2 regions of the Flexivirga sp. genome follow, and region 2 is predicted to be linked to the other one. Evidence: riboswitches for the same ligand, from Rfam matches in the RefSeq annotation. Region 2 holds a riboswitch; the other holds the start of a gene.
The links. A riboswitch is a leader RNA that binds a small molecule or an ion and turns the genes downstream of it on or off. The one in region 2 is predicted to bind ZMP and ZTP.

Region 1 (7,447 bases), on a different contig from region 2:
CCCGCACCGCCGCGAGAGACCAGGAGCAGCACCAGGTATGCCGCCCCGAGGGCCGCGCCGGCGAGGACCGCGCGCAGCAGGGCGAACCAGTCGCCGGTGGACGCACTGGCGACGGCCGCGATGACCACGGCGACCGGCGCGAGCCGGAGGGTCAGGGCGTCGGGCAAGCGGTGCACGTCGAGGTCGATCGCGGCCAGCGCCGCGAACACCGGCAGGCTGACGCAGTAGGCGAGCGCGAGCAGTGCGTTGTGGCTCTCGGCCAGGGCGCGGCCGACCAGCAGCACGATCACCGGCAGCACCACCACGACCCAGGCGTGGTGTCGGGCGGGGGTGTCGAGCTCGTCGTCGTAGCGATGAGCCGCCGTGCGCAGCCTGCGGCGCAACAGCAGCGCGACCGGGATCGCGACGGCACCCGCGATGCTGCCGACCAGCCAGGAGTTCACGCGCGCACGACGGCGAGGCGGTCCCCGCGGGTCACGCCCCACGCGGCCAGCGCACCTTCGGCCGTCTCCACCGTGGTGGCACCGCGCAGCCGCGGTCGTGTCATACCTGACCAGGGGCGCAGCGTGGTGACGTGCAGCACCGTGCCGTGCTTGTCGAGCACCGCCACGTCGATGGGGTACCGCATGCCGATCATGTGCACGCAGGGACAGCGCGTCAGCCACAGCGCGCCCTCGACCGCCGTGGTGCCCAACAGTCCCTTGCGCCGGCTGCGTGCGGTGTCGGCGACGGCGCAGGCGCTCACCGGTCGCCCGTTGTGCAGCAACCGGTCCGGCCCGGGCCCGAACGTGCGCTGGTGCGTCCGGTGTTCCATGATTTCCCTCCCTGTCGCCTCGCCGACGCGCCCGAGCGTAGCCGCCCGGCGGCGGCGGTGGGTGGGTCCACGGACCCGGCCGACAACCTGTCGATCTGCTGGACACCGGCGAGTCGGCGGGACGCCGGCGGGAGGTGCAGGGACCATGGGGCGCAACATGAGTCTCCTTGATCGCGTGCGCACCACCCTGCCGACGTCCCTGTCCTCCGCGGAGGAGCCGCGGGACTGGCGACAACTGTCGATCGCTGCCGGGTACGGCGCCGTCGGTGCGGTGATGCTGGGGCTGCTGCTGATCGTGCCGGTGATGGTCGCGTGGGCGGCGGACCCGCAGAGCACCACGTCGTGGACCGACGCGCTGAGCTTCAGCGGCGACGGCTGGGCACTGGCTCACCGCGGCCATGTGTCGGTCTCCTCGGCAGGCAGCCACACGGTGACGTTCGCCCCGTTGGTGTTGACTGCCCTCGCGGTCGTGCTGGCGCGGATGGCGGCCAAGGCCATGCTGACCCACCTGTCCGGTCGCGGCGCCTCCTGGTGGGAGGGGCCGGCGGCATACGTCCTCGGGTATGTCGTGACCGGGCTGTTCGTCACCGGGCTGTCGCTGAGCGGTCCGGCCCACCCCAACCTGTTGACCGTTCTGCCCGGGGCCGTCGTGGTCGGCCTGGTCGGCTGCGGGTGGGCGCTGTTGCGCAGCGACGAACCGGTGGCCGACCAGGCGAAGGCGTTCCTGGACGGTCGCATCTCCTTGTCCACCCGTCGGGCCCTACGTCCGGCGACCGAGGGCGTGGTCGGTTACCTGGGGATCGGACTGCTCATCGTGCTGATCCTGGTGCTGACCCACGCCTCGGCGGTCGGCGACGTGGGCGGCCAGCTGCACCCCGGGCTGCTCGGCGGAGTGGTGCTGTGGCTCGGTCAACTCGCGGCCTTGCCCAATCTGTTGCTGTGGTCGGCCGGGTGGACCACCGGGGCCGCGGTGCACATCGGCGCGGTCAGTGTCGGCGCGACGTCCGTGCACGGTGGCCTGCTGCCGATGATCCCGGTGCTCGGCGCCGTGCCGGGTGCCGGAGCGCTCCCGCCCGGGACGGCTTTCGCACCGGTCCTCCCGGTGCTGCTGGGCGGTTTCGTCGGCCACCGGTCGCTGGGCAACCTGACGACCTACGCGTCCCTGAAGACCAAGGCCGTGACCGCCGCTCAGGCCGCCGGGATGACCGCGGCGATCGTGCTGGTGCTCAGCTGGCTGTCCACGGCCGGTGTCAGCGGCGGCTCGCTGGACTACATCGGGCCATCCTTGATGATCGTCCCGCTGCTGGTGGCGGAGCTGCTGCTCGGCGCGCTGCTGACCACGCTCTTCCTGCACTGGAAACGCGCGCTGCGCCGCTGAGCGGCACGCGACATACGGTAGAAGCATGGACGCCGGCCGTGCCGAGACGATCCTGGCCGAACTGCGCCGCGAGGTGATCGCGCGCGCCGGGCTGCTCGACGACACCTTCGACGACGTGGTGACGGCGCTGCGGGACAGCAACGCCGATGACGAGCACGACCCGGAGGGGCACACCATCGCCGTCGACCGAGCGATGGTCGACGCGCTGCGCCGTGACGCGAACGCCCAGCTGACCCGCATCGATGCGGCGCTGGCCCGCGTGCGGGCCGGCAGCTACGGCCGGTGCGAACACTGCGGCGGCGCGATCGTGGACGAACGGCTGGCGGCGCTGCCCACGACCACGACCTGCATCACCTGCGCGCGGCGGACGCCCGGGCGCTGAGGTAGCTTTCCGGGGTGGCATCCCCTCGCGCGCAGACCGGGTCCCCGGCGCCCGTCGTCGTCCTCGTGTCCGGATCCGGGACGCTCCTGCAAGCGTTGCTCGACGCATCGCAGGACCCCGACTACGGCGTGCGCATCGCCGCGGTCGGTGCCGACCGACCGGACATCCAGGGTCTCGCGCGGGCCGAACGGGCCGGGATCCCGACCTTCGTCTGCCGCGTCAAGGACTTCGCGGACCGCGCCGCCTGGGACGCGGCGCTGACCGAGCAGGTCGCGGCCCACGAACCGGCCATGGTCGTCTCTGCCGGATTCTTGAAGCTGGTGGGGGAGCGGTTCCTCGCGGAGTTCGGCGGCCGCTACCTCAACAGCCACAACGCGTTGTTGCCGAGCTTCCCCGGCATACACGGCCCGCGCGATGCGCTGGAGTATGGCGTGAAGCTCGCCGGCGCAACGCTTTTCGTCGTCGATGCCGGAGTGGACACCGGGGCGATCGTGGCCCAGTGTGCCGTGCCGGTGCAGGACGACGACACGGTCGACTCATTGACCGAGCGGATCAAGCAGGCCGAGCGTCCCCAGCTGGTGGAGTGGGTCGGCCGGCTGGCCAGGCAGGGATTCACTGTCGACGGCCGCCGCGTCCGTGTACCGCCGGCCGAATAGCGAGCTCGGAGCGCATCCGGGCCCAGGTACCCTGGTCTCACACGACTGGCGCAGGTGGGTAACCACCAGGGAGTGGAGTCGCGTGCATCGCCCGCCTGGGTGCGCGCATGCACTGCCCGTACCCTCGCAAGGAGAGTCATGTCCGAACCACAAGGCCGTCGTCCCATCAAGCGCGCACTCATCTCCGTCTATGACAAGACGGGCCTGGAAGACCTGGCCCGTGGCCTGCACGAGGCCGGCGTCGAGCTGGTCTCCACCGGTGGGTCCGCCGCACTCATCGAGGGTCTCGGCGTCCCGGTGACCAAGGTGGAGGACCTCACCGGCTTCCCGGAGTGCCTGGACGGCCGGGTCAAGACGCTGCACCCGAAGGTGCACGCCGGCATCCTGGCCGACACCCGCATCCCCGAACACCTCTCGCAACTGGACCAACTCGGTGTTGCGCCGTTCGAGCTCGTCGTCTCCAACCTCTATCCGTTCCGTGCGACGGTCGCCTCCGGAGCGACCCCCGACGAATGCATCGAGCAGATCGACATCGGCGGTCCGTCGATGGTCCGTGCCGCCGCCAAGAACCACCCGAGCGTGGCCATCGTCACCTCGCCGGAGGCCTATGCCGCCACCCTCGAGGCCGTCGCTGCCGGCGGGTTCACCCTTGAGCAGCGGAAGCTGTTGGCCGCGCAGGCTTTTCAGCACACCGCCGACTACGACAACACCGTGGCCAACTGGATCAGCAACGTGTATGTCGACACCAGCGACGGCAGCGGCTTCCCGAGCTGGTCCGGCGCGACTTTCAGCAAGGCACAGGACCTGCGGTATGGCGAGAACCCGCACCAGGGTGCCGCGCTCTACCGGCACTGGCGGCCCGGCATCGCCTCGGCCGAGCAACTCTTCGGCAAGGCGATGTCGTACAACAACTACGTGGATGCCGATGCGGCGGTGCGGGCGGCATACGACCACGGCGACCAGCCGACCGTCGCGGTCATCAAGCACGCCAATCCCTGTGGTATTGCTGTCGGTTCGGACATCGCCGACGCCCATCGCAAGGCACATGCGTGCGATCCGATGTCGGCCTTCGGCGGCGTGATCGCCACGAACCGCCCGGTGACGGTCGAGATGGCCGAGACCGTCAAGGACATCTTCACCGAGGTCGTCGTCGCGCCGGACTTCGAGCCGGGCGTGGTCGACATCCTCGGCAAGCGCAAGGCGATTCGGTTGCTGAAGCTGTCGTCGCAGGACGCGCAGCAGCGCGACCCGGTGGAGATCCGGCCGATCAGCGGCGGCATGCTCATGCAACGGGTGGACAAGGTCGACGCCGTGGTCCGTGACGAGGACGGCAACGTCACCGGTGGCGACGACGCCGCCAACTGGCGGCTGGTCTCCGGTGCTCCGGCCGACCAGGCGACACTGGCCGACCTGCAGTTCGCCTGGCGGGCGATCCGCGCCGTGAAGTCCAACGCGATCCTGCTCGCCTCCGGGGGTGCCTCGGTCGGCGTCGGCATGGGCCAGGTCAACCGGGTCGACTCCTGCCACCTGGCGGTCGACCGCGCCGGTGCGGAGCGGGCGCGCGGCTCGGTCGCGGCCTCCGACGCGTTCTTCCCGTTCCCGGACGGTCTGCAGGTGCTGATCGACGCGGGTGTGAAAGCCGTTGTCGCGCCGGGTGGTTCGATGCGCGATCAGGCGGTCGTCGACGCTGCGACGGAAGCCGGCATCACCATGTACTTCACCGGCACCCGCCACTTCGCGCATTGAAATGACTCGGCGGGAGCAAGCTCCCGCCGAGTCATGTCAATGTCACTGAGCCCTTGTGCGCCGCTCCTCCGGCCGACCTCGCAGGCTCGGTCAGCCGGCATCGTCCCGGAGGCGGATGTCCGGGACGAGTCTCACTGTTTGTGCGCGGCCGCCTCGACCTTGCGCAGCCGAGCGACCAGCGTCTTCAGCAGGGCCGCGGCGATGTCTCCGTCACCGCGCACCAGCGGCATGAAGGCCATGGGGGAGAGCGCGAAGGTCTCCACACCTTCCGGACCGGCCGTGATCGTCGCCGATCGTGCGGCGCCGTCGATCATCGACAGCTCCCCGACGTAGTCACCGACGCCGATCTGGCCGCGTTCCTCGTCGCCGACGCTGACCGTGGCGGAGCCCTCGAGCACCACGCGCAGGCCGCTGTCCTTGGCACCCTCGGTGATCACCTTGGATCCCGGACCACCGCGGAACGTGGACCCGCTTTCCGCGATCTGCGAGATGGCGGCCGGGCTGAGACCGGCGAACAGGTCGATGCCCGCGAGAATCTGCTTCAACTGGGCGCTTGCCATGGATGAACCCCTTGTGAACTGAGTGATGTGGCAGCTGTGCGGTAACCGAGCCAACCTAGCAGCGCGGACAGGCCTTCGCCGGTCAGATCCGCCGACCGACGCCATACCGTATCCGTCCGTGCTGCGAGGTAAGTTCGCCTCGTGACGACGTGTGCTCGGTGCGGGGCGCAGCTGGCCGAGGAGGCGCGATTCTGCTCCTCGTGCGGTGCTGCGGTGGCGCGGGGTGCATTGCAGGCTCCGGTGCGCAAACACGTGGTGATCCTCTTCTGTGACATCGTCGGCTCCACCGGGCTGGGCGAGTTCGCCGATCCCGAAGCGCTCCGCGACCGGCTCGCTCGTTACTTCGCGGCCGTGTCACGGGTGATCTGGGAGCACGGGGGCACGGTCGAGAAGTTCATCGGTGACGCCGTCATGGCGGTCTTCGGGGTGCCCAGCACCCGGGAGGACGACGCCCTGCGGGCGGTGCGCGCCGCGGGCGCCATACACGAGGCGGTGGCCGGGTTGTCCCGGCGTTTCCAGGACGAGATCGGCAAGGAGCTGCACGTCCGCATCGGCGTCAACTCCGGCGAGGTGTTCGTGTCACACCAGCCGGACGGGCAGTTCTCGGTCACCGGCGACGCGGTCAACACCGCGCAACGGCTGGAGTCGGCGGCCGGCGTCGACGAGACGTATGTCGGGGACATCGTCGCCGAACTGGTCGGTGACGGGGTGGCACTGGACGAGGTCGGCGAGATCCTGCACAAGGGCCGCACGGTGCCCCAGCGGGTCTTCCGGGTGGCCCGTGACCAGGACCGCGTGCTCACCGTCCGCGAGCCGGCGTTCGTCGGGCGGCAGGTGGAGCTGGCCGATCTCACCGTGCTCGCCGACCGCTCCGCAGCGCGCCGGCAGGGCTGGTTGCTGACGTATGTCGGCGACCCGGGCATCGGCAAATCACGGCTGGTGCGGCAGTTCGCCGCCGGCCGGCGCGACCGGCTGCGCGTCGTCGCCGGCGGCTGCGAGGCGATGAGCACCGGCGCCTTCGCGCCGCTCGCCGGATGGCTGGCAAGCCTCGCCGACGACTGGCAGGCGTATGTCGAGCAACTCCTCGGCGACGAGGCGGCACCGGTGGTGCAGCGGCTGCGTTCGGCGGTCGGCCTCTCCGACGCGCAGACTTCCACCGAGGACGTGGTGTGGGCGGCGCATGCAGTGCTCGCCGCCATCTGTGAGACCTCGCCCGTGGCGTCGGTGTGGGACGACCTGCACTGGGGGACGGCGACCCAGCTGGACTTCATCGGCAAGCTGGCCGCGGCCTGCCGCGCCCTGCCGGTGCTCACCATCTGCCTTGCCCGGCCGGAGTTGTTCGACATCGACGCCGCGTGGGGTGGCGGCCGCAAAGCCCGGGTCGAGGACGTCGAACCGCTGGACTACGACGACATGCTCGCGGTCGCCGCGGAGCGCATCGCCCTGCAGGCAGGTGACATCGACGTCACCGCCGAAGACCTGGTCGAGCGTGCCGACGGTAACCCGCAGGTGGTGCAGTTGCTGGCGCAGTCGGCCGCCGCCGGTGGTGCGCTCCCGGCCTCGGTCACCCAGCTCTACGAAGCCGCGCTGGACCGGCTGGGCGCCGACGAGCGCGCGATGGTCGAAGCGGCCGCGGTCTATGGCCGGCGATTCCCGGCGGCGCCAGTGAGCGCGGTCGCCGGCACCTCCGATCCGGCAACCGTGCTCGACCGGTTGCGTGACCGCAACGTGTTCGAGGTCGCCCCCGACGGCGACTACCGCTTCGCGCAGACGGTCTTCATGCAGACGGCATACCGCACCATGTCCAAACGCACCCGGATCACCCGGCACACAGCGTTGGCTGACTGGGTCGATCAGCACCGTGACGCAGTGCGCGCCGATTCGATCGCGCTGATCGCGTCCCATCGACAG
Region 2 (7,447 bases):
GCAGTGGCGCCGGTGCCGACCGAACGGCGCCGCCGGGCAGCTCCAGGAGCTGCTCGGCCCGGGCGCGCGCGGACTCCCGGCGCAGCCCCCGGACGGTCAGGTCGGTGACCTCCGCCAGAGTGCAGTCCAGGGCACCAGCGATGGCTGCGACGACCTCCGATGAGGGGTCCTTGCGGCCGCGTTCGACCTCCGAGAGGTATTGCGCGGAGATGCCCGCGCGTTGCGCGGTGGTGGTGATGGTGCGTCGCCGGTGCAGGCGGAGCAGTCGCAACTGCGCGCCGAGCACCTCCCGCCAGAGCGGCTCGACGATCGAACGTTGCTGCCGGAGCTGTCGCACTTCACCCATGGATCGACGGTAGCCTCGCCGGCCCGCCGTACCCACGTTTTCTGCTCTGGGCAGAACCCGTCACTCGCGGAAGGAGCCCGGTGGGAGGACGGCCGGGTCGGACGTGGTGCACGCGGGGAAGTGCGGCTCGGCCGGCGCCGCGGTAGTGACCGCCAGGTCGTCCGGCTCGCGCACCGCGGGCACCAGGCCCAGGGCGATGGTCGCGGCGGCGCCCACGGCCAGCAGTGCGTGCAGCACTCCGACGTGCTCACCCAGCAGTCCCAGCAGCGGCGGCCCGGCGAGGAACGCGGTGTAGGCGATGGTGCTGATGACCGAGATGCGCGCATTCGCACGCACCGGGTCGTCCGCCGCGGCGCTCATCCCCACCGGGAAGCCGAGCGAGACGCCGAAGCCCCAGACCACGATGCCGGCGTAGGCCAGCGCGGTCGGCGCGAAGACGACGACGAGGCAACCGACGACGGCGAGAGCGAAGCAGACCCGCAACACCGGGACGCGACCGAACCGGTCGAGCAGTTTGGTGCCGATGAGGCGCCCTGCCGTCATACAGGACAGGAAGGTGGCGAACGCCAGCACGCCCGCCCACGTCGGGACGTGGTGCCCCTCGACGAACGCCAGCGACAACCAGTCGTTGGCGGTGCCCTCGGTGAACGCCGCGACGAGCGTCACCACGCCGATCAACAGGACGCGCGGGTCGAGCCACACGCTGAGATGCGAAACCCGTTCGCCCGCAGCCGGATCGGGCGTCGTCCCGGGTGCCTTCTCGGGCAACCGCGGCAGGGTGCCGAAACCATGGGTGGCCCACAACCCGACGCCGGCGAGGAGACACATCATGGCGCCCACGTGCAACCAGACCGGGACGTGCGCGGCGGTCGCTCCAGCCCCGATGAGGGCCGCCAGCACGGTGCCGCCGCTGAACAGGGCGTGGAAGCGAGGCATGATCGAGCGGCCGAGATGCCGCTCGGCGATGGCGCCCTCCAGGTTCATCACGACGTCCCAGAGGCCGATGCCCCACCCGGCGACGACGAGGAACGCCACGGCGGTCCAGTGGTGGCGAGTGGCCACCGATGTCGCGGTGCCGATGTATGCCGCGGTGGTGAGCAGCGCGGCGAGCCGCACCGCGACCCGGGAACCGAGACGGCCGGCGATCCAACCGGACATCGGCAAACCGAGCACGCTGCCGATCGAGCCGGAGATCAGGAAGAGCCCGAGGCCGGCGGGCGACAGGCCGAGCAGCGACTTCACGTCGGGCAGGCGGGACGCGAATGTGGTGAACGCCGCACCGTTGAGGGCGAACATGACGGTGACGGCGAGGATCGCCCGGCGGATCTGGGCGTCGTCGGGCCGGGCGGCCAGTGGTGGTGCCGCCCGCTCGGTCATCGTCATGCCGTTCCTCTCCTGGTGCGACTCCAGTCGGTCGGGGAGATCCGGGAGCCGTCGAATCGATTCGATCGAATCGATTCGATAGTCTGCTCCACATGCCAGTCGCAGGTCAAGCGGGTCACGGGACGACCCCGCGGGTCACTCTGCGTGACGTGGCGGACCTGGCCGGGGTTGCGACCTCGACGGCGTCGCTGGTCTTCAGCGGCAACAAACCGGTCGCCACGGAGACCGCGGAACGCGTCCGGGCGGCCGCCGCAGAACTCGGCTACGGGGGGCCGGATCCGATGGCGTCGTCCTTGCGTCAGGGACGCAGCGGGGTGATCGCGGCGGTCGTGGAGCGGCGCATCCTGCACGCCTTCCGCGACCCGTATGTCGTCTCGGTGCTCGACGGCCTGTCCCAGGTGCTCGGTGAGATGGGGCACGGATTGCTGCTGTTGCCCGATACAGCCGAGGGGTATGGCGACAGCGGGCCCCAGGTATCACGCGTCGCGGCGGATGCTGCGGTCTTCATGCTCTGCGGCGACGAGAACAACCTGCTGGCAGAGCAATTCGCCGGTCGGGGAGTGCCGATCGTCGGAACGGGCGCACCGCGCGGGGCCGATGTGCAGGTGACCGCGGACGAGCGTGCGGCCTCTCGCACCATCGCGCAGCTGTTGCACGATCTCGGCCACCGCCGGGTCGGGCACGTGATGATGCCGTTGGCGTGGGGAGGGACGACCGGCCCACGCACGATCGCCCAGGTGCGGCGCAGCCGTTTCCCGGACACGCGAGACCGGGCGATCGGGGTGCGCGACGTGTTCGCGACCGCGCCGCTGATCGAGGCGGAGGAGCCGGACTTCGATTCTGGCTACGCTGCTGCACGGCTGTTGCTGGACGCTGAGCGGCCGCCGACCGCGATCATCGCGCAGAGCGACCTGCTGGCGGCGGGTGCGGTGCAGGCCGCACTGGACCGCGGGCTGCGCGTGCCCGAGGACCTCTCGGTGACCGGATACGACGGTGTCTCGCTGCCGTGGTTTCCGCGGACGCTGACCACGATCGACCAGCACCCGATCGACAAGGGCCGCGCTGTCGGAGACGTGGTGCGTGCGCTGCTCGCCGGTGAGTCCGTGTCCGACATCGTGGTGCCGGTGACGCTGCGCGAGGGTGACACCACCGGTCCGGCCCCCGCTGGCGCCCATTGACGGTCGCAACCACACCCGCGACTGGCACAGTTGGCGCCGACTGGCACACCTGCAGAGGTGCCACTCGACGGGACGTGTGCGACTCGGCGTGGGTGCGCCGCCAACCACTGGTCAGGTAGATTCACCGTCGATGGAGACTTCCCTGTGGCGGCACGAACCAGCCGGATACCGCTGCCCGTTCTGCGCGTTCGTGCGCGGGGAGTGGGACGACCGCAACGCAGCGACGGATCTCGTCGTGCGGCGCGAGTTGGTCTTCGCCCGGATTGCGCCGAAATGGTGGCCCGAGAACGACGGTGGCGCGCTCGTCATACCGAACGAGCATGTGTGGAGAACCTCTACGACGTGCCGCGCGAGGTCGGCCATGCAGTGTGGGACCTGACTCGCGACATCGCGATCGCGATGCGGGAAACCTATGGGTGCCAAGGAGTTTCGACTCGACAGCACAATGAGCCCGCTGGCGACCAGGACGTCTGGCATCTGCACGTGCACGTGCTTCCGAGGTATGACGGGGACGATCTCTACCTGCGGCATCGCGACGCGCGCTACGTCCACGCCGACGCACGTGCCGGCTTCGCCGCCCGGCTGCGGGCATCGATAGACTGAGCGCACACGACTGGCGAAGGTGGGGCACCACCGGGGAGTGTGAGTTCGTCGTATCGCCCGCCTGGGTACGACTCCTGATCGGAAGAGGAGTCTGCTGATGGCCACCACTGCACAGATTCTGGACGGCACCGCCGTGTCCCGGGAGATCTTCGCGGACGTCGCCGAGCGTGCCGCGAATTTCGCCGCGGCGCAGAGGCGTCCACCATGCCTCGCCACCGTGCTCATCGGTGACGACCCTGCATCGCACACCTACGTCCGGATGAAGCAACGCCGCGCCGGCCAGCTCGGGCTGGAGTCACGACGCGTCCAGCTGCCGGCAGGGACGTCGACCGAGAAAGCGGTTGCCGCCGTGCGAGCGCTGTCGGAGGACGGCTCCGTCGACGGCATCCTGGTGCAGCACCCCGCGCCGCAGCACGTCGACGAACTCGCGGTCTTCGAGGCGATCGCACCGGAGAAGGACGTTGACGGCGTCACGATGCACAGTTTCGCGTCGATGGGCCTGTCCGCCGACGGTTTTCACTCTTGCACACCGGAAGGCATCGTCCGGCTGCTAAACGCGTACGAGCTGCCGATCAGCGGCAAGCGGGTGTGCGTCGTCGGACGCAGCGCGATCCTCGGCAAGCCGGTCGGCCTGCTGTTGCTCGCGCGGGATGCGACGGTGACGTTCTGCCACTCGCGCACCACCCACCTCGCAGAGGAGGTCGCGGCGGCGGACATCGTGGTCGCGGCGGTCGGTCGTCCGGAACTGGTCCGCGGCGCGTGGATCAAGCCGGGCGCGGTCGTCATCGACGCCGGCTAAAACCCGGGGAACGTTGGAGATGTTGAGTTTTCGGCAGCAGCGACGCGGGCGTCATACATCACGCCGGTGCCCGGCGGCGTCGGGCCGATGACCATCGCGGTGCTGATGGAGCAGACGATCACCGCCGCCGAAAACCGCGTGCAGCCGGCGGGGGCACGGTCCTAACGTCGGGTCATGCGCCCACCCGATGCTGTCTTCGCCGATCCGAGACTTGCCGTGCTCTATGACGTGTTCGACGATGATCGCAGCGACCTGGATGTCTATGCGGCGATGTTCGATGAGCTCGGTGTCCGGAAGGTCGTCGACGTCGGTTGCGGCACCGGTTGTCTCGCAGTGCTGCTCGCGGAACGCGGGCTCGAGGTCACCGGTGTCGATCCGGCGATCGCCTCGCTCGATGTCGCGCGAGCCAAGCCGTATGCCGACCGGGTGACCTGGCTCGAGGGTGACGCGATGGCATTGGCCGGGCGGGTGCGCGATGCTGACCTCGCGGTGATGACCGGCAATGTCGCCCAGGTCTTCGTGGACGACGCGGACTGGGCGGCGACCCTGGACGCCGTACACGATGTGCTGCGGGACGGAGGGTGGTTTGTCTTCGAGACGCGTCGGCCGCAGGTGCGTGCCTGGGAGGCGTGGGAGGTGCCTGAGACCGAGCGGGTCCACCCGGACGGGACACACAGTGTTGTCAGTAGAACGGTGACCGAGGTGCCGCTCCCGCTGGTGACCTTCGAGTCCGTGACCCGGATGGACGGTGAAGCGATCAGGTCGGCATCGACACTGCGTTTTCGCGAGTATGACGAGATCACGCGCGACCTTGCCCGACACGGCTTCGAGGTCGTCGAGGTACGCGACGCGCCGGACCGGCCGGGCAAGGAGTGGGTCTTCCTCGCGCGCCGGGTGACCGTCACCGGAAGTCGCGGGACCTGGTCCGCACATGGATCGTGAGGTGCTCCAGACGATCGGCGAGCAAGTTGGTGACACCGTCCTCGGAACGCTCCAGGATGCCGCGCACCACCATGGCCGGCGACGCACGTGCGATGCGCCGATAGCGGTGCCAAACACCCCGCGACACAATGACATTCAGGATGCCGGTCTCGTCCTCCACATTGACGAAGGTGATGCCACCCGCCGTCGCCGGGCGCTGCCGATGGGTGACCACTCCACCGACGTGCACCCGGCGACCGGTCTGGAAACCTTGCAGTTGCTCGATCGGCAGCACACCACGCGCATCCAGATCGGCGCGGACATGCCGGATCGGGTGATCGCCCGGACTGATCCCGGTCGCCTGCAGGTCGTGCATCAGCAGTTCGCCGATGGACAGCTCCGGCAACAGCGGTGGCTGGTAGGGCACGCGCACCGGCAACTGGTCACCACGGATCGAGGCGGCCTCCGCCGAGCGCCATAGAGCGTCCCGGCGGGATCCGGTCAAGGCGTCCAACGCACCGGACAGTGACAGCGCCTCCATCTGCTCGGTGTCCAGGTCCGCACGCCGTGCCAGGTCGGCCAGGTCGGTGAACGGCCCGTCGAGATCTCGGGTGCGCACGATGCGCTCAGCCGCGCTCTCCCCGAGGGAGGAGATGTCGGCCAGGCCGAGTCGCACCGCGAAATGCCAGTCGCGTCGGTGCAACTGCCAGTCGGGTGGTGCCGATGCGTCGAAATCACCGATCTCCTCTTGCGTGTGGTCGCGCAGGCAGTCGTCGCGACCACCGCGCTGCTGCACGGCATCGGCGGAGTCCGGCTCGAGGTCGGCGTGCACACCCGAGCGCAGCAGATCGGGTGAGCGCACCTCCACCCCGTGCCGGCGGGCATCACCGGTGAGGGTCTGCGGCGAATAGAACCCCATCGGCTGCGACCGCAACAGACCGGCCAAAAAGGCTGCGGGATAATGCAATTTGAGCCACGAACTGGCATAGACCAGCACGGCGAAACTGAGCGCGTGCGACTCGGCGAAACCGAAATTGGCGAACGCCTCGATCTTGGCGTAAATCTCCTGCGCAGTCTCCGGCGGTATGCCGTTGCGGGCCATGCCGTCATACAACTTGGTGCGCAACGAGTCGATGCGCTCCACCCCGCGCTTGGACCCCATCGCTCGCCGCAGCAGATCCGCGTCCGCCGGGCTGCAGTCGCCGACCGCGATCGCCATCTGCATCAACTGCTCCTGGAAGAGCGGCACCCCGAGCGTGCGCTCGAGCACCGGCTCCAGCAGCGGATGCGAATAGCTGACCGGCTCCTTGCCGGTGCGCCGGCGGATGTAGGGGTGGACCGCACCGCCCTGGATCGGTCCGGGACGGATCAACCCGATCTCCACCGCCAGGTCGTAGAACGAGCGCGGCTTCAGCCGCGGAAGGGTGCCCATCTGTGCGCGGCTCTCGACCTGGAAGACACCGATCGAGTCGGCCCGGCACAGCATGTCGTAGACGCCGGGCTCGTTGCGCGGCAACGTCTCGATGCGCCACCGCTCGTCGGTGTGCCGCTCGACCAGGTCGAAGGTGTGCTGCAGGGCGGCCAGCATGCCGAGCCCGAGCAGGTCGAACTTCACCAGCCCCATCCAGGCGCAATCGTCCTTGTCCCATTGCAGGACAGTCCGATCCGCCATCCGTGCGTGCTCGATCGGGCACACCTCGCTCACCGGCCGGTCGGTGAGGACCATGCCCCCGGAGTGGATGCCGAGGTGCCGCGGGTAACTGAGCACCTGTGTCGCCAGCTCGATCACCGGCGCCGGGATGTCATGGTCGGCGCTGGAGATCTCCGCGCCGAACCGCTCCACCTGCCGGGACCACGCGTCCTGCTGCCCCTGACTCGCACCGAGCGCTTTGGCCATGTCGCGCACGGCGTTCTTGGGCCGGTAGGTGACGACGTTGGCGACCTGCGCCGCATTGCGCCGGCCGTAGCGCTGATAGACGTGCTGGATGACCTCCTCCCGTCGCCCGGAGTCGAAGTCGACGTCGATGTCGGGGGCCTCCTCGCGCAACTCGGACAGGAAGCGTTCGAAGGGCAGTTCGTAGAAGAGAGGGTCGATCACCGTGATGCCCAGGACGTAGCAGACTGCGGAGGCTGCAGCCGAACCGCGCCCCTGGCACAGGATGCCGCGGCCCCTGGCGAACTGCACGATCTCGTGCACGATCAGGAAATATCCCGGAA

Region 1: it holds a riboswitch for ZMP and ZTP, as region 2 does, so the genes downstream of both, purH (bifunctional phosphoribosylaminoimidazolecarboxamide formyltransferase/IMP cyclohydrolase) here and ACTHL4_RS09120 (bifunctional 5,10-methylenetetrahydrofolate dehydrogenase/5,10-methenyltetrahydrofolate cyclohydrolase) in region 2, are expected to answer to the same signal.

The regions. Positions count from the first base shown of each region.
Region 1 is NZ_JBQCGS010000105.1:10,742-18,188, reverse strand. Features, by position in the region: gene ACTHL4_RS17130 (prepilin peptidase) at 1-443, opposite strand, end outside; gene ACTHL4_RS17125 (DUF192 domain-containing protein) at 440-814, opposite strand; gene ACTHL4_RS17120 (cell division protein PerM) at 972-2,192, shown strand; gene ACTHL4_RS17115 (TraR/DksA family transcriptional regulator) at 2,218-2,574, shown strand; gene purN (phosphoribosylglycinamide formyltransferase) at 2,589-3,230, shown strand; ZMP/ZTP riboswitch at 3,262-3,338, shown strand; gene purH (bifunctional phosphoribosylaminoimidazolecarboxamide formyltransferase/IMP cyclohydrolase) at 3,369-4,976, shown strand; gene ACTHL4_RS17100 (cyclic nucleotide-binding domain-containing protein) at 5,108-5,536, opposite strand; gene ACTHL4_RS17095 (adenylate/guanylate cyclase domain-containing protein) at 5,678-7,447, shown strand, end outside.
Region 2 is NZ_JBQCGS010000053.1:9,247-16,693, forward strand. Features, by position in the region: gene ACTHL4_RS09100 (helix-turn-helix domain-containing protein) at 1-346, opposite strand, end outside; gene ACTHL4_RS09105 (MFS transporter) at 407-1,729, opposite strand; gene ACTHL4_RS09110 (LacI family DNA-binding transcriptional regulator) at 1,822-2,907, shown strand; gene ACTHL4_RS09115 (HIT family protein) at 3,232-3,510, shown strand; ZMP/ZTP riboswitch at 3,507-3,584, shown strand; partial or broken gene ACTHL4_RS09120 (bifunctional 5,10-methylenetetrahydrofolate dehydrogenase/5,10-methenyltetrahydrofolate cyclohydrolase) at 3,608-4,474, shown strand; gene ACTHL4_RS09125 (class I SAM-dependent methyltransferase) at 4,484-5,251, shown strand; gene ACTHL4_RS09130 (error-prone DNA polymerase) at 5,211-7,447, opposite strand, start outside.